DNA from 3 places in the Arthrobacter sp. UCD-GKA genome. Region 2 is predicted to be linked to each of the others. Evidence: predicted binding sites of a transcription regulator. Region 2 holds the regulator's gene; each other region holds the start of a gene.
The links. Region 2 encodes LexA, which represses DNA repair genes until DNA is damaged. Its sites were predicted from a motif close to TCGAACANNTGTTCGA; they were not measured.

Region 1 (4,210 bases), on a different contig from region 2:
CGGTGACCGGCAGGTCGTGGCGGACCGCGGTGAGCACCTCGCCCATGCTCATGGCCCAGGCGCCGTCGCCGGCGTAGGCAATGGCCGGGCGGTGCGGGGCCGCGGCCTTGGCACCGATGATGGTCGGTAGCGCGTAGCCGCAGTTGCCGAAGGACATCGGTGCGAAGAAGCTGCGCGGCTTTTCGAAGCGCAGGTAGCTGTGGGCCACGGAGTTGATGTTGCCGATGTCGGTGGAGATCATGACGTCTTCCGGCATGGCGTTTTCCAGTTCGCGCAGCACCTGGCGCGGGTGCAGCCAGTTGCCCTCCTCACCCTTGGCCTCCTCGATGACGTCGAGGGAGTACTCGTCCTTCTCGTGGGTCCACCCGGAGAGCTCCTGCTCCCAGGCGTCCTTCTCGGCCTTGATGTTCGCGGCGCGCTCGGCCTTGGTGGCGTCCGAGGCGAGCTCGGTGCCCTCGAGTCGCTTGACCAGTTCGATGGCCACGGCCTTGGCGTCGCCGGTGATGCCCACGGAGATCTTCTTGACCAGTCCGAGCTTGGTGTGGTCCGCATCGATCTGGATGATCTTGGCCTCGGTGGGCCAGTAGGCCTGGCCGTACTGCGGCAGGGTCCCGAACGGGCCAAGCCGGGTGCCCAGGGCGATGACGACGTCGGCCTCGGAGATCAGCTTCATGCCGGCCTTGGAGCCCTGGTAGCCCAGCGGGCCGGCCCAGAGCGGGTGGCTGGCGGGGAAGGAGTCGTTGTGCTGGTAGCTGTTGACCACCGGTGCGCCCAGGCGCTCGGCCAGGGCCTTGGCTTCCTCGACGCCGTCTGCCATGACCACGCCGCCACCGGAAACGATGACCGGGTTCTTAGCGGTCTTGAGCAGCTCGATGGCCTCATCGAGGGACTTGGTGCCGCCGGCACCGCGGTCCACGCGGCGCGGGGCCGGGATCTCGGTGATGGATTCGCCGTAGAAGTAGTCGCGCGGGATGTTCAGCTGGGTCGGGCCATTTTCGCTCATCGCGCGGTCGAAGCAGCGGGCGGTGAATTCGGCCATGCGGTTCGGGTGAGTCACGTGTCCCTGGTACTTGGTGAACTCCTGGAACATCGGCAGCTGGTTGGCTTCCTGGAATCCGCCCAGGCCGATGGTGTTGGTTCCGGCTTCCGGGGTGATGATCACGACCGGGCTGTGGGCCCAGTAGGCGGCGGCGATGCCGGTGACGCAGTTGGAGATGCCCGGGCCGTTCTGGCCAATGACCACGCCGTGGCGGCCGGAGGCACGTGCATAGCCGTCGGCCATGTGGGCGGCGCCCTGTTCGTGGACGACCGGAACCAGGCGGATGCCGGCGGGGGCGAAGATGTCCATGGCGTCCATGAAGGCAGAGCCCATGATGCCGAAGATATCGGTGACGTCGTTGGACACCAGCGTCTCAACGAAGGCTTCCGACGACGTCATCTTCTGCGCGCCCTTGACGACCTCGCGGGATGTGGCCTTTTCAGTCATTACAAGTCTCCTTCGTGGATCAAGACGTCGCAATCACGCAAAGTCTCAAAAAATGATTCGAACTGCTCCCATAAACGGGATTACTCACAAAGCTATGCGACCCAGCTCACATCCGTCAAGCCCCTATTCCATTTATTCTTCGTGCTGATACGATTTAATGAAACTTCGCACAACGGATGATTGGATCGATCATGGAAAATCTCACGGAACCGGATCTCGGGCCCGCGGGTGCCGTCCAGGGCGAAACACCGGCCCTGCGCCTCTTCGCACTGCTGGAGCTGATCACCACCCGCGACCAGCTCTTCACCCTGCAATCCCTGGTGGACCAGACGGGGCTCCCCAAGCCGACCCTGCACCGCATGCTGCAACAGCTCGAGGGCGCCAACCTGCTGACCCGCCAGTCCGACGGCCGGCATTACGGCACCGGTTCGCGCATGCGCCGCATGGCCGAGGACGTGCTGCTCAACGACACCCGGCACGGCACCCGGCACGCCATCCTGCGCGGACTGGTCGACGAGATCGGCGAAAGCTGCAACATCACGGCACTGTCCGGCAACGAGGTCATCTACCTGGACCGCGTCGAGACCAACGAACCACTGCGCGTCCACCTCGGCCCCGGTTCCCGGGTGCCGGTGCACTGCTCCGCCAGCGGAAAGCTGATCCTCTCCCAGTTCGGTCCCACGCAGCGCGAACGCGTGCTGGCCACCGGGAAGCTGCAGCGCTTCACCGCGCACACGCTCACCGACAAGGCCCAGATCGAGGCCGAACTGACCCAGATCCGGCGCAACGGCTACGCCGAGGACCGCCAGGAATTCCTGGACGGGCTGGTCTGCCTGGCCGTGCTGGTTCCCAACCCCGCCGGCCGTTCCAACCTCTGCGTCGCGGTGCAGGCACCGATGATGCGCAAGAGCTCCGCGGACCTGCTCACCTTGCTGCCGGCCCTGCGCCAGGCCGCCGAGAGCATCGCCCGCATCGAGGACCACGCGGATCTGGGCTCCCCCGAGTCCGAGCCGATCGCGGCAGGGTGGTGATCCGGATGAACCACCAAACACCCGAGCTCGCGGCCCAGGAGCTGGTTTCGGTCCGTGAGATATTCGGCATCGACAGCGAGCTGCGCGTGCCGCGGTTCCTCGAGGCCACCGAGCACGTCCCGCCCATCGACCCGGCTTACAGGTTCAACGCCGACGTCACCCTGGCGATCCTGGCCGGGTTCACCCACAACAGCCGGGTGATGGTCCAGGGGTTGCACGGCACCGGAAAATCCACCCACATCGAGCAGGTCGCCGCCCGGCTGAACTGGCCGCTGATGCGCGTGAACCTGGATGGCCACATCAGCCGCCTGGATTTGGTCGGCAAGGACACCGTCGTGATCCGGGACGGGGCACCGGCCACGCGGTTCCAGGAGGGAGTGGTGCCCTGGGCGATGGTCCAGCCGATGGCCCTGGTCTTCGACGAATACGATGCCGGGCGCCCCGATGTCATGTTCGTCATCCAGCGGCTGCTGGAGCGCGACGGCGGCTTCACGCTGCCGGACCAAAACCGCGTCATCCGCCCGCACCCGCATTTCCGGCTCTTCGCCACCGCCAACACCGTCGGGCTGGGCAACCTCAACGGGCTGTACCACGGGGTGCAGCGGTTGAACCACGCCCAACTGGACCGCTGGAACATCGTTGCGGCCCTGGACTACCTGCCGGTGGCCGACGAGGTGGACATCGTTGCCGCCCGCGTCCCGGACCTGGCACAGCAGCCCTCCGGAACGGACCTGATCCGCTCCATGGTGCAGGTCGCCAACCTCACCCGCGACGGCTTTGCCGCCGGGGACATCTCCACCCTGATGTCCCCGCGCACCGTGATCACCTGGGCGGAGAACATCTCCATCTTCCGCGATCCCGCGCTGGCCTTCCGGCTCTCCTTCATCAACAAGTGCGACGAGGCCGAGCGCTTCATCATCTCCGAGTACTACCAGCGCGTCATGGCCACCGAGCTCGACGAGTCCTACGCGCTCGTTCCGGCCGGGGCCTAGCGGAGGCCGGCCGCAACGCCATGGACAGCACGGGAATCGCCGAACGCCGCGCCCAGGAAATCCGCCAGCTGTGCGCCGCGTCCCTGCGCGCGCTGGGCGCCGACCGGCATCTGGAGCTGCTTGGCTCCCGGCCCTACCGCGGCACCGCGGTGCTGCCGTTCAACGCGCCGCACCTCTACCCGCCCTCCCCCGGCGCGGCGTTCGAGTCCTTCCGCGGCGCCAGCGACGGGATGGCGCTGCGCACCCTGCATTCGGACACCGCCGCGCATCTGGCCCTGCTGCCCGAGAATCCCAGCGCCCGACTGGTCTTCGAGGTGCTCGAGCAATTCCGCTGCGAATCCCTGGCCACCCTGCCCGGGGTGGTTTCCAACCTGCGGGCCCGGCACGAGGCATGGTCCAAGGAATACCTGGCCTCGGGCCTGGCCGAAACCTCGCTGGGCATGCTGCTGTACACGATCCTACAGGTCACCCGCTCGCGGATCACCGCCGAGCCGGTCGTCGAGGAATCCGAGGACATGATCGAGGCGACCCGCGCGAACCTGTCCCCGGTGCTGGGCCCGTTGCTTCCCGCCCTGCGCCGGAACAAGCTCAGCCAGGCCGATTTCGCCCCGCCGGCGCTGGAGATTGCACGTCTTGTCGCCGACGCCGTCCAGGCCCTGGAATCCCGTGCACCTACCCGCAAGGCGCCGAAGGAGTCCAAG
Region 2 (4,210 bases):
TGACCCCGGCCTCAAGCAGCCCGTTCCAGATGGCCTTGGTGTCCTTGATCCCGCCGAAGAACACGAAGTTGGAGTCGCTGGAGGCAGGGTGCAGGCCCATGCGGGTGAGCTCGTTGACGATCCTGTCACGCTGGATCTTGATGTCCTCAACGTTGGCCAGCAGGGCATCGACGTGCTTCAGCGCGGCATTGGCGGTGGCCTGGGTGACTGCCGAAAGGTGGTACGGCAGGCGGACCAGGCGGATCGCGTCGGTGACTTCCGGAGCCGCGGCCAGGTAGCCCAGGCGGGCGCCGGCCAGGGCGAACGCCTTGGACATGGTCCGTGAAACGATGAGCCGCTCGCGTCCCGGCAGCAGGGACAGCGCCGACGGGGTTCCGTTGTGGGCGAATTCCGCGTACGCCTCGTCAACGATCACGATGGCGTTGCTTGCCGCGCCGGCTTCGTAGACCGCTTCGACGACATCCAGGCCCAGCGCGGTGCCGGTCGGGTTGTTCGGCGAGCAGAGCAAGATAATGTTCGGCGCCGCCTCACGGACCTGTGCCGCGGCGTCGATGGCCGAGAGCCCGTAGTCCGCCGAGCGGACACCGGCCAGGTAGGCGGTGTCGGTCCCGGAGGCCAGCAACGGGTACATCGAGTAGGTGGGAGGGAAACCCATCACCGTGCGCCCGGGTCCGCCGAAGGCCTGCATGACCTGTTGGAGAACCTCGTTGGAGCCGTTGGCTGCCCAAACGTTGTCGGCTTCCAGGCCGTGGCCCAGGTAGGCGGCGAGACGTTCGCGCAATTCGGTGAACTCGCGGTCCGGGTAGCGGTTCAGTCCCATGGCTGCTGCTGAGACTTCTTCGACGATGGCGCGATGCACTTCCGGGGGAAGCGGATGGGTGTTTTCGTTGACGTTCAACTGGATGGGTACGTCGATTTGGGGTGCGCCGTAAGGTTCAAGACCTTGAAGATTCTCTCGCAGGGGCAGATTTGCCAGGCGATTTAGCCGTTCATTCACGGCTCAAGTCTACGGCGGCGGCGCGGTGACCTTGGAATCTTCACCGGTGCCAGGGGTAATAAACGGTTAGCAATGGTGGGGCGCGGCATCGAGCGGCGCGCCCGGAGGGCTCTGGCCCTAGCTTCCGGTGGGGACGAAAATTTCCGCCCCGGGATGCAGCACGGAGCTGTTGAGGTTGTTCAGGTCGCCGATCTGCCGAACGGCTTCGCGGGGCTCGAGCTGCGGGGCGAACTCCCTGGCGATCCCCCACAACGTGTCGCCCTCGATGACGGTGACGGTGACCGCTTCGACGCCCAGCGGGGTGTCGACCGAGGCATTGGCCGGGGACTGGAACAGGCCCAGGAGCATGAGCACCGCCGCGCTGACCAGGAAGATGGGCAGTGCAATCAGCACGAATTTTCCGCGGCGAGTGAGCCGCAGTGGCGCCAGCTCGGGCCGCGAGGCCAGTGCGGATTGCGGTGCCGGGGTGTAGTCGGACGTTACAAGGTGGAGCGGGGCCGAGAAAGCAGTGTTTGCCATGTCGTTGCCTTTCCTCTGTATTCATTTGCCGTACGGACCCGGTGGCCCATTCGAACAGATGACGGTTATTCGAACGCATCTTTCGAACGTGTGTTCGTAGTGCGCATCTTATTTCTAGCACCTTTGGACGACACGTGTCCAGATCTGTTCGAACAAATCTTTGAAAGTAGTGTCTTTGTCTACTAAGATGGGGGTAGTGGAGCGATGTATTGACTACATCAGTTCCCACCGACAATTTGCGGCACGCGCGGGCAACCGGCGACGATCGGGATGAGGCATTGACAATGACGACCGAACAACGAACCCCTCGACGCGACGCGAAGAGCCTGACCATCCGTCAGAAGAAGGTTCTTGAGACCATCCAGCGCTCCGTGAGCACCAATGGCTACCCGCCATCGATGCGGGAAATCGGGGACGCCGTGGGATTGGCCAGCCTCTCAAGCGTGACCCACCAGCTGAGCCAGCTCGAGAAGCTCGGCTACATCCGCCGCGACCCGCGCCGTCCGCGGGCCATGGAGATCCTGCTTCCCCTGCAGCTCAAGAGCGAGAGCAAGCTCGAAGTGGTGGAGGGCCAGTCGGATCTGAGGGCAGCCAACGGGATGAGCGTCTCGGAGCTGACCACCTCCGCGGACACCGCCATGGTTCCCCTGGTGGGGCGCATTGCCGCCGGCGGACCTATCCTGGCCGACCAGGCGGTCGAGGACGTCTTCGCCCTGCCGCGCCAACTGGTGGGACACGGCGAGCTCTTCATGCTGAAGGTCAGCGGAGACTCGATGATCGACGCCGCCATTTGCGACGGCGACTGGGTGGTCGTGCGACGCCAGCAGACCGCAAACAACGGCGACATCGTCGCGGCACTGCTCGAGGACGAAGCCACGGTGAAGACCTTCCGGCAGCGTGACGGGCACACCTGGCTGCTGCCGCAGAACTCCCGCTACGAACCCATCCTCGGTGACGCCGCAACCGTCATGGGCAAGGTCGTATCGGTCATGCGTTCGGTCTAGGCCGCACCAACATTCATCCCCCGCAAACACGTGAGGACCGGTCAAATGACCGGTCCTCACGTGTTTCCCGTGAACCCACGGGACAGGACGTCCTAGCCTTCGCTCAGGCGCTCGAGTGCGGAAATCACCGTCGCCTTGTCGGGCGTGGCCCACAGGGGCGGCAGCGAGGCACGCAGGAACGTGCCGTAGCGCTCGGTGGCCAGGCGCGAATCCAGCACGGCCACCACGCCCTTGTCGTTGACCGAACGGATCAGTCGACCGGCGCCCTGCGCGAGCCGCACCGCGGCGTGGCTCGCGGCCACGGCCATGAAGCCGTTGCCGCCGTGCTTGGCCACGTCGCGGCTGCGGGCCGAGGACAGCGGGTCGTCGGGCCGCGGGAACGGGATCTTGTCGATGATGACCAGCCGGCAGGCGTTGCCCGGCACATCCACGCCCTGCCAGAGCGTCATCGTGCCAAAGAGGCAGGTGTCGGGTTCGGCGGAAAACTGGTCCACCAGGGCCTTCATGCTGGACTCGCCCTGACACAGGATCGGGATGTCCAGGCGTGCCCGCAGGATCTCCGCCGCTTCTTCCGCGGCACGGCGCGAGGTGAACAGCGCCAGCGCCCCACCGCCGGAGGCCTTGATCAGGTCCTCGATCTCGGACAGGGTTTCCTGGGACATCTGGCGCCCGGGCTTGGGCAGGTGCTTGGCGACGTACAGGATGCCTTGCTTGGGATAGTCGAAGGGGCTTCCCACGTCCACGCCGTTCCAGGTCGGCGCCCCCTCGCCCACGAGGCCCAGGGTGCCCGCCACGGGCTCGAAGGCCGCCCCGATGGCCAGGGTTGCACTGGTGAGGATCACCGTGCGCCCGTCGAAGAGCCCCTCGCGCAGCTTGCCCGCGACCGAGAGCGGGGCGACGTTCAGGGTCGGCTGGCTTGACTCGTCGGGTTGGACGTAGCCCTCCCCCGGGCTGAAGTGCCCGGGACGCGAGGCCCAGATGACCTCGCGCTCCTCAGTCATTTCAAGCATCTTGCTGCACTGCTCCACCAGGTACATGACCTGCGAGCGGGCCATCTGGCGCCCGCCGTCGGCGGGGGCGTTGGCCTCGGGCTTTGAATCGGACAGGACCACGCGTGCGGCCTCGGCGATCTGGTTGATCGCCGCCTGCTGGTCCTCGTTCAATCCGCGGGCCATCAGCCCGGTGGGGACGCCCTCCAGGGCGCGCTGCAGCGCCTTGGCCCCCTGGTTCAGCGAATCCACGCTCACCGAGCAGTGCTTGCGCGCCGCCGAGGCAGCGGTCTGGACCATGGCCACCGACAGGGGCCGGGTCACCGAGGAGGTCACGCGGTCCTGCAGCTCGTGGGCCTCGTCGATGATGACGGTGTCGAAGTCCGGCAGCACGGCCAGTCCCTCGAACGCCGAGACGGCCAGCATCGCGTGGTTGGTGATCACGACATCCGCGGTGGCCGCGCGGGCGCGGGCCAGTTCGCTGAAGCATTCGGAGGCCATGGGGCATTTTTGGGATCCCAGGCAGTCCATCGCGCTGACCGAGACCTGTCGCCAGGCCTTGTCGCTGACGCCCGGGGCCAGGTCGTCGCGGTCCCCGGTGTCGGTCTGCTCGGCCCACTGCCGCAGCCGCACCACTTCCTTGCCCAGCACGGAGCCGGGCCCGTCCGCGGAACCGCCCAGTGCGGGGGTGCCGGAATCCA
Region 3 (4,210 bases), on a different contig from region 2:
GAGCAGCTTGCCGCCTACGAATCCGCACTCCGGAACAACACCGAATCGACTTCCACCCTGCTCGCCGCCGTGCGGGCGCACCTCAAAGGACAGGACATGGATAACGTCAATACCGTGCTGGAACCAGAGCGACGCCTGGTCTCCATCATGCTGCACACCTTCGTCGACGGCCTTGACACCGGGATGAAGCAAAGCCTGGAACAACTGCAGGCCTTCGCCGATGCCGAAGGGCTGGCCGTCACCGGCGACCCGTTTGGCATCTTCCACCAGGAAATCACCCCGGACTCCGACGGGCCGCTGGAAGTGTGCCTTCCGGTGGACAGACTCGCCGCCGGCGCCAACGACGCACCGGTGCGCAGCTACCGACTGGCCGGAGGCCGCTACGCCAGCATCCGTGTCTCCGGTGCCGAGACGGCCTTCCCGGCGATCCTGGCGGCCTATGACCAGACCTGCAGCTGGGTCGAGGAGGCCGGTGCCACCATGGTGGGACCACCGCACGAAATCTGGCATGTGCTGCCGTGGGCCGACGAACCGGCGGATATGACGGTGGCCTGGCCCTACGCGTAGGAGCAAGCCTAGGCCGTTCGATGCAGGGGGAGCCGCCGCGGCGGGCCGCATGCAGATATGCCGGCCTCCGCGGCGGTGCCCCGACGCCAATTCGCCAACCGCACTTCACTTCGATACGTTCAAGGGAGGAAAACACCCCCGCCCAGCCTCCGCGCCAACCGGCCTTCCCCTCCCCGTGGGGACGCCGAAGCGCCACGGGGGCACGAGGGCCCAACCGGGAAGGAACCGGTGTCTCGGACATGACGGAATCCCCTGCAGCACCAACCAAGGCAAAACTGCCGTGGTTCTGGATTCTCCCGATTCCGGTGGCCCTCGGATTGGGCATCGTGATTGGCCTGCAAATTGCCGCACCCGGGGAGGCAGCCCCGTCCCCGGCGGCCGCGGCGACCCAGGAAAGCCCGGGCCCGAGCCAGCCAGCACCCTCGGAATCCCAGCAACGGATCAACGTGGAGCGGCGCGATGCCAACGACCCCACGGCGGTCGGCGAACTCGACGCACCGGTTGTCATGGTCACCTATTCCGACTACCAATGCGGCTACTGCGCCAAGTGGGCTTCCGAATCGTTGCCGACCATCCTGGACAGCTATGTCGCCGGGGGACAGCTGCGCATCGAGTACCGCGACATCATGTTCTTCGGCGAAAACTCGCGGCAAAGCGCCGAGCTGGCCGTTGCGGCCGGCAAGCAGGGCAAGTACCAGGAATTCCACGACGCGATCTTCGCCAAGGGTGCCACCGCCAAGGATGCCGACTACTCCGCCAAGGGCATCGCGGCACTGGCCGAACGCATCGGGGTCGACGCCAAGCAGTTCACCGCGGACGCAGCGCACGCCGACACCGCGGCCCTGGTGCAGAAGAACCACGACGAGGCCGGCGCCCTGGGAGTCACCGGAACCCCGACCTTCATCGTCAACGGACGCCCGCTGATCGGCGCCCAGCCGCTGGAAGTCTTCGTGCAAACCATTGACGAGGAACTGGCCCGCTAGGGCCGGAGGGGGAAACCGGTGGACATCGGGCTCGGATACGCACTGGTCGGCGGAATGCTGGGGGTCTTCAGCCCCTGCAACGCCTTGCTGCTGCCTGCGCTCTTTGCCACCATCTCCACCTCCCGTGCCAGGCMGCTGAGCCTGGGCTCCGTCTTCCTGGCCGGATTGCTCCTCACCCTGGTCCCGCTCGGCCTGGGACTGGGGTGGCTGGGTGCAACCATCGTCCTGGACCGCGGGCTCCTGCTCAGCGGTGCCGGGTGGGTGCTCATTGCCCTGGGCGTGTTGACCGCACTTGGCGGCGGCATCGATTTCGCCCGGTTCCTCCCGGGCAAGCCCCGGCCCGTGGCCGGCTCGCTGGCCGGCACCTTTGCCCTCGGCGCGGTATCCGGGGTGGCGGGCTTCTGCACCGGCCCGGTGCTGGGCGCGATCCTCACGCTGGCGCTGACCTCCGCGAGCCCGGCCCGCGGCGGYGCGCTGCTGGGGCTCTACGGGGTGGGGATGGTCCTGCCGATCATGCTCATCGCGATGGTGATCCGCAGGCTCGGCCACCGCTCCGTGCGCTGGCTGCGGGGCCGCCGGCTCAAAGTGGGAAGGTTGCGCCTGCACACGACCGCGCTGCTGATGGGAGCAATCACCGCGGCCGTTGGGTGGCTGATGATCTTCACCAACGGCATGGCGGCCGTCCCCGAGCTGTTGCCCCCGCGTGTGGTTGCTGCGGTCGAAAACCTGGGACGGCAACTGGATGCGGTGGTTCCATCGTGGGCCTGGACCGCCCTGGTCTGCGCCTTGCTTCTGGCCTGGTGGCTCCGCGCGGCCGTGCGCCGCACCGCGGGCATAGCACCGGCTGCACCAGCGGAGGACCCCGCATCCGACCAGATGCCACGGGAAGCGAACGTCTCCGAAAAACGGTAGCCGGACCCCGCACCCGCGGTCTCCGCTGGTAGGCTTGGCATCGAATCTATGTTCTATGAAAGTCGGGGGCTCATGTTTGGTATGGACCTGCCGCAGCCACCCGCCCCGATGCCGGAATCCCAGGGGCCGGTCGGCGCGGTGGAAGCCATGGGCTTCCCTTCCCCGGCGCGGGACTACTATGGCGGCGGAATCGACTTGAACCGCCTGCTGATCAGGGACCGGACCTCGACCTTCCTCATGCGGGTTTCGGGCAACTCGATGGCATCATCCGGGATCAGCCACGGCGACGAGGTCATCGTGGACCGCGCAGTGGCCCCGCGCGACGGTTCGGTGGTCATCGCCGTCCAGGACGGGGAACTGGTCATCCGACGGCTTGTGTCCCGCCGGGGCGCCATGGTCCTGTCCAGCGACGAGCAACCGGTGGAGCGGGCCGAGGCGATCACCGAGGAAACCACCATCTGGGGCGTCGTCACCCGCTGCCTGCACCATGTGTAAACTCCGGAACAGCATCTTTATGCAGGAACCGCCGGTGCTGCGGCAAGCCCGGGAACGAAAAGCGCCGCACCTGGGAACACCGGCCATCGACACGAGGACCTCCCCGCATGAAACCACAGCAGGAACGGGATGAAAACGCCGAGCTGCCCGTCGCCGTTCGAGCCAGTGCCACCTGGAAGCGCCGGCGCCACTGGCCCAGGACCCGGTACAGGAGCATCCAGTACGATGCACGATTCGCCGATGGCCGGGAAGAACAAGACGTCAAGATCGACACCGCGCTTCAAGGGTGGCGCTACCCCGCCGACGCATGGTGCGTGCGCCACGGTGCCGAGCAGCAATGCCCCGAGGAGGGAACCGGGCAGTGGGTGGACTATCCCTACGGGCGGCCGCTCTGAACCAGGGAACTTGAGCGTCCTGCTTGCGGAACCGCGCACGTCCCCGGCCGCCGGTTTGCGGCTGCGCCACCCGGAGGAGACGCCATGACGGAGCGGATCGCGCTGGTGGACGTGAACAACTTCTACGTGTCCTGCGAGCGGGTCTTCGACCCGAAGCTCATCGGCAGGCCCGTGGTCGTCCTGTCCAACAACGACGGCTGCGTGGTGGCGCGCTCGCAGGAGGCCAAGGACCTGGGGATCACCACCGGCGCACCCTTCTTCAAGGTCAAGCAGTTCATCCAAAGCCACGGCATGGCCGTGCGCTCGAGCAACTACGAACTTTACGGGGACATGAGCGCCCGGGTCATGGAGGTGCTCTCGCGCTTTGGCACCTGGCAGGAGGTCTACTCCATCGACGAGTCCTTCATCGGCGTCCAGGGGAACCCCGGACAACTCGGCGAACTGGCCACTCGCATCCGTTCCGCGGTCGGCCGCAGCGTCGGGGTCCCGGTCTGCGTGGGCGTGGCACCGACCAAGACCCTGGCCAAGTTCGCCAACCACGTCGCCAAGCGCAATGCGCACCTGGAAGGTGTGTGCTCCTTGGATTCCATGGACCCGCATGTGGTTGGGGACATCCAGTCCAGGGTTCCCGTCACCGACCTGTGGGGTGTCGGGGCCCGCACCGGAGCAAGGCTGTCGGGCATGGGCYTCTCCACCATCGCCGACCTCAAGGCGGCCGACGTGACCGACATCCGCAAGAAGTTCTCCGTGGTGCTCCAGCGCACGGTCCTTGAGCTGAACGGGACCCCGTGCATTCCCCACAACGAGGAACGCGCCGACAAGCAACAGATCATGTACTCGCGGTCCTTCTCCAACCCG

Region 1: xsc (sulfoacetaldehyde acetyltransferase) is a predicted target of LexA. The motif match lies at 1,532-1,547, and genes of this name have one in related genera.
Region 3: BLJ79_RS10985 (LexA family protein) is a predicted target of LexA. The motif match lies at 2,503-2,518, and genes of this name have one in related genera.

What each region holds. Positions count from the first base shown of each region.
Region 1 covers NZ_MOLR01000005.1:278,103-282,312, reverse strand. The annotation lists gene xsc (sulfoacetaldehyde acetyltransferase) at 1-1,486, opposite strand, end outside; gene BLJ79_RS10840 (IclR family transcriptional regulator) at 1,678-2,517, shown strand; gene BLJ79_RS10835 (AAA family ATPase) at 2,523-3,509, shown strand; gene BLJ79_RS10830 (cobaltochelatase CobT-related protein) at 3,530-4,210, shown strand, end outside.
Region 2 covers NZ_MOLR01000009.1:56,885-61,094, forward strand. The annotation lists gene BLJ79_RS16255 (histidinol-phosphate transaminase) at 1-997, opposite strand, end outside; gene BLJ79_RS16260 (LysM peptidoglycan-binding domain-containing protein) at 1,115-1,516, opposite strand; gene lexA (transcriptional repressor LexA) at 1,801-2,520, shown strand; gene BLJ79_RS16270 (ATP-dependent DNA helicase) at 2,613-4,210, opposite strand, start outside.
Region 3 covers NZ_MOLR01000005.1:318,032-322,241, forward strand. The annotation lists gene BLJ79_RS10970 (MerR family transcriptional regulator) at 1-567, shown strand, start outside; gene BLJ79_RS10975 (DsbA family protein) at 807-1,550, shown strand; gene BLJ79_RS10980 (cytochrome c biogenesis CcdA family protein) at 1,569-2,462, shown strand; gene BLJ79_RS10985 (LexA family protein) at 2,571-2,957, shown strand; gene BLJ79_RS10990 (hypothetical protein) at 3,065-3,352, shown strand; gene BLJ79_RS10995 (Y-family DNA polymerase) at 3,437-4,210, shown strand, end outside.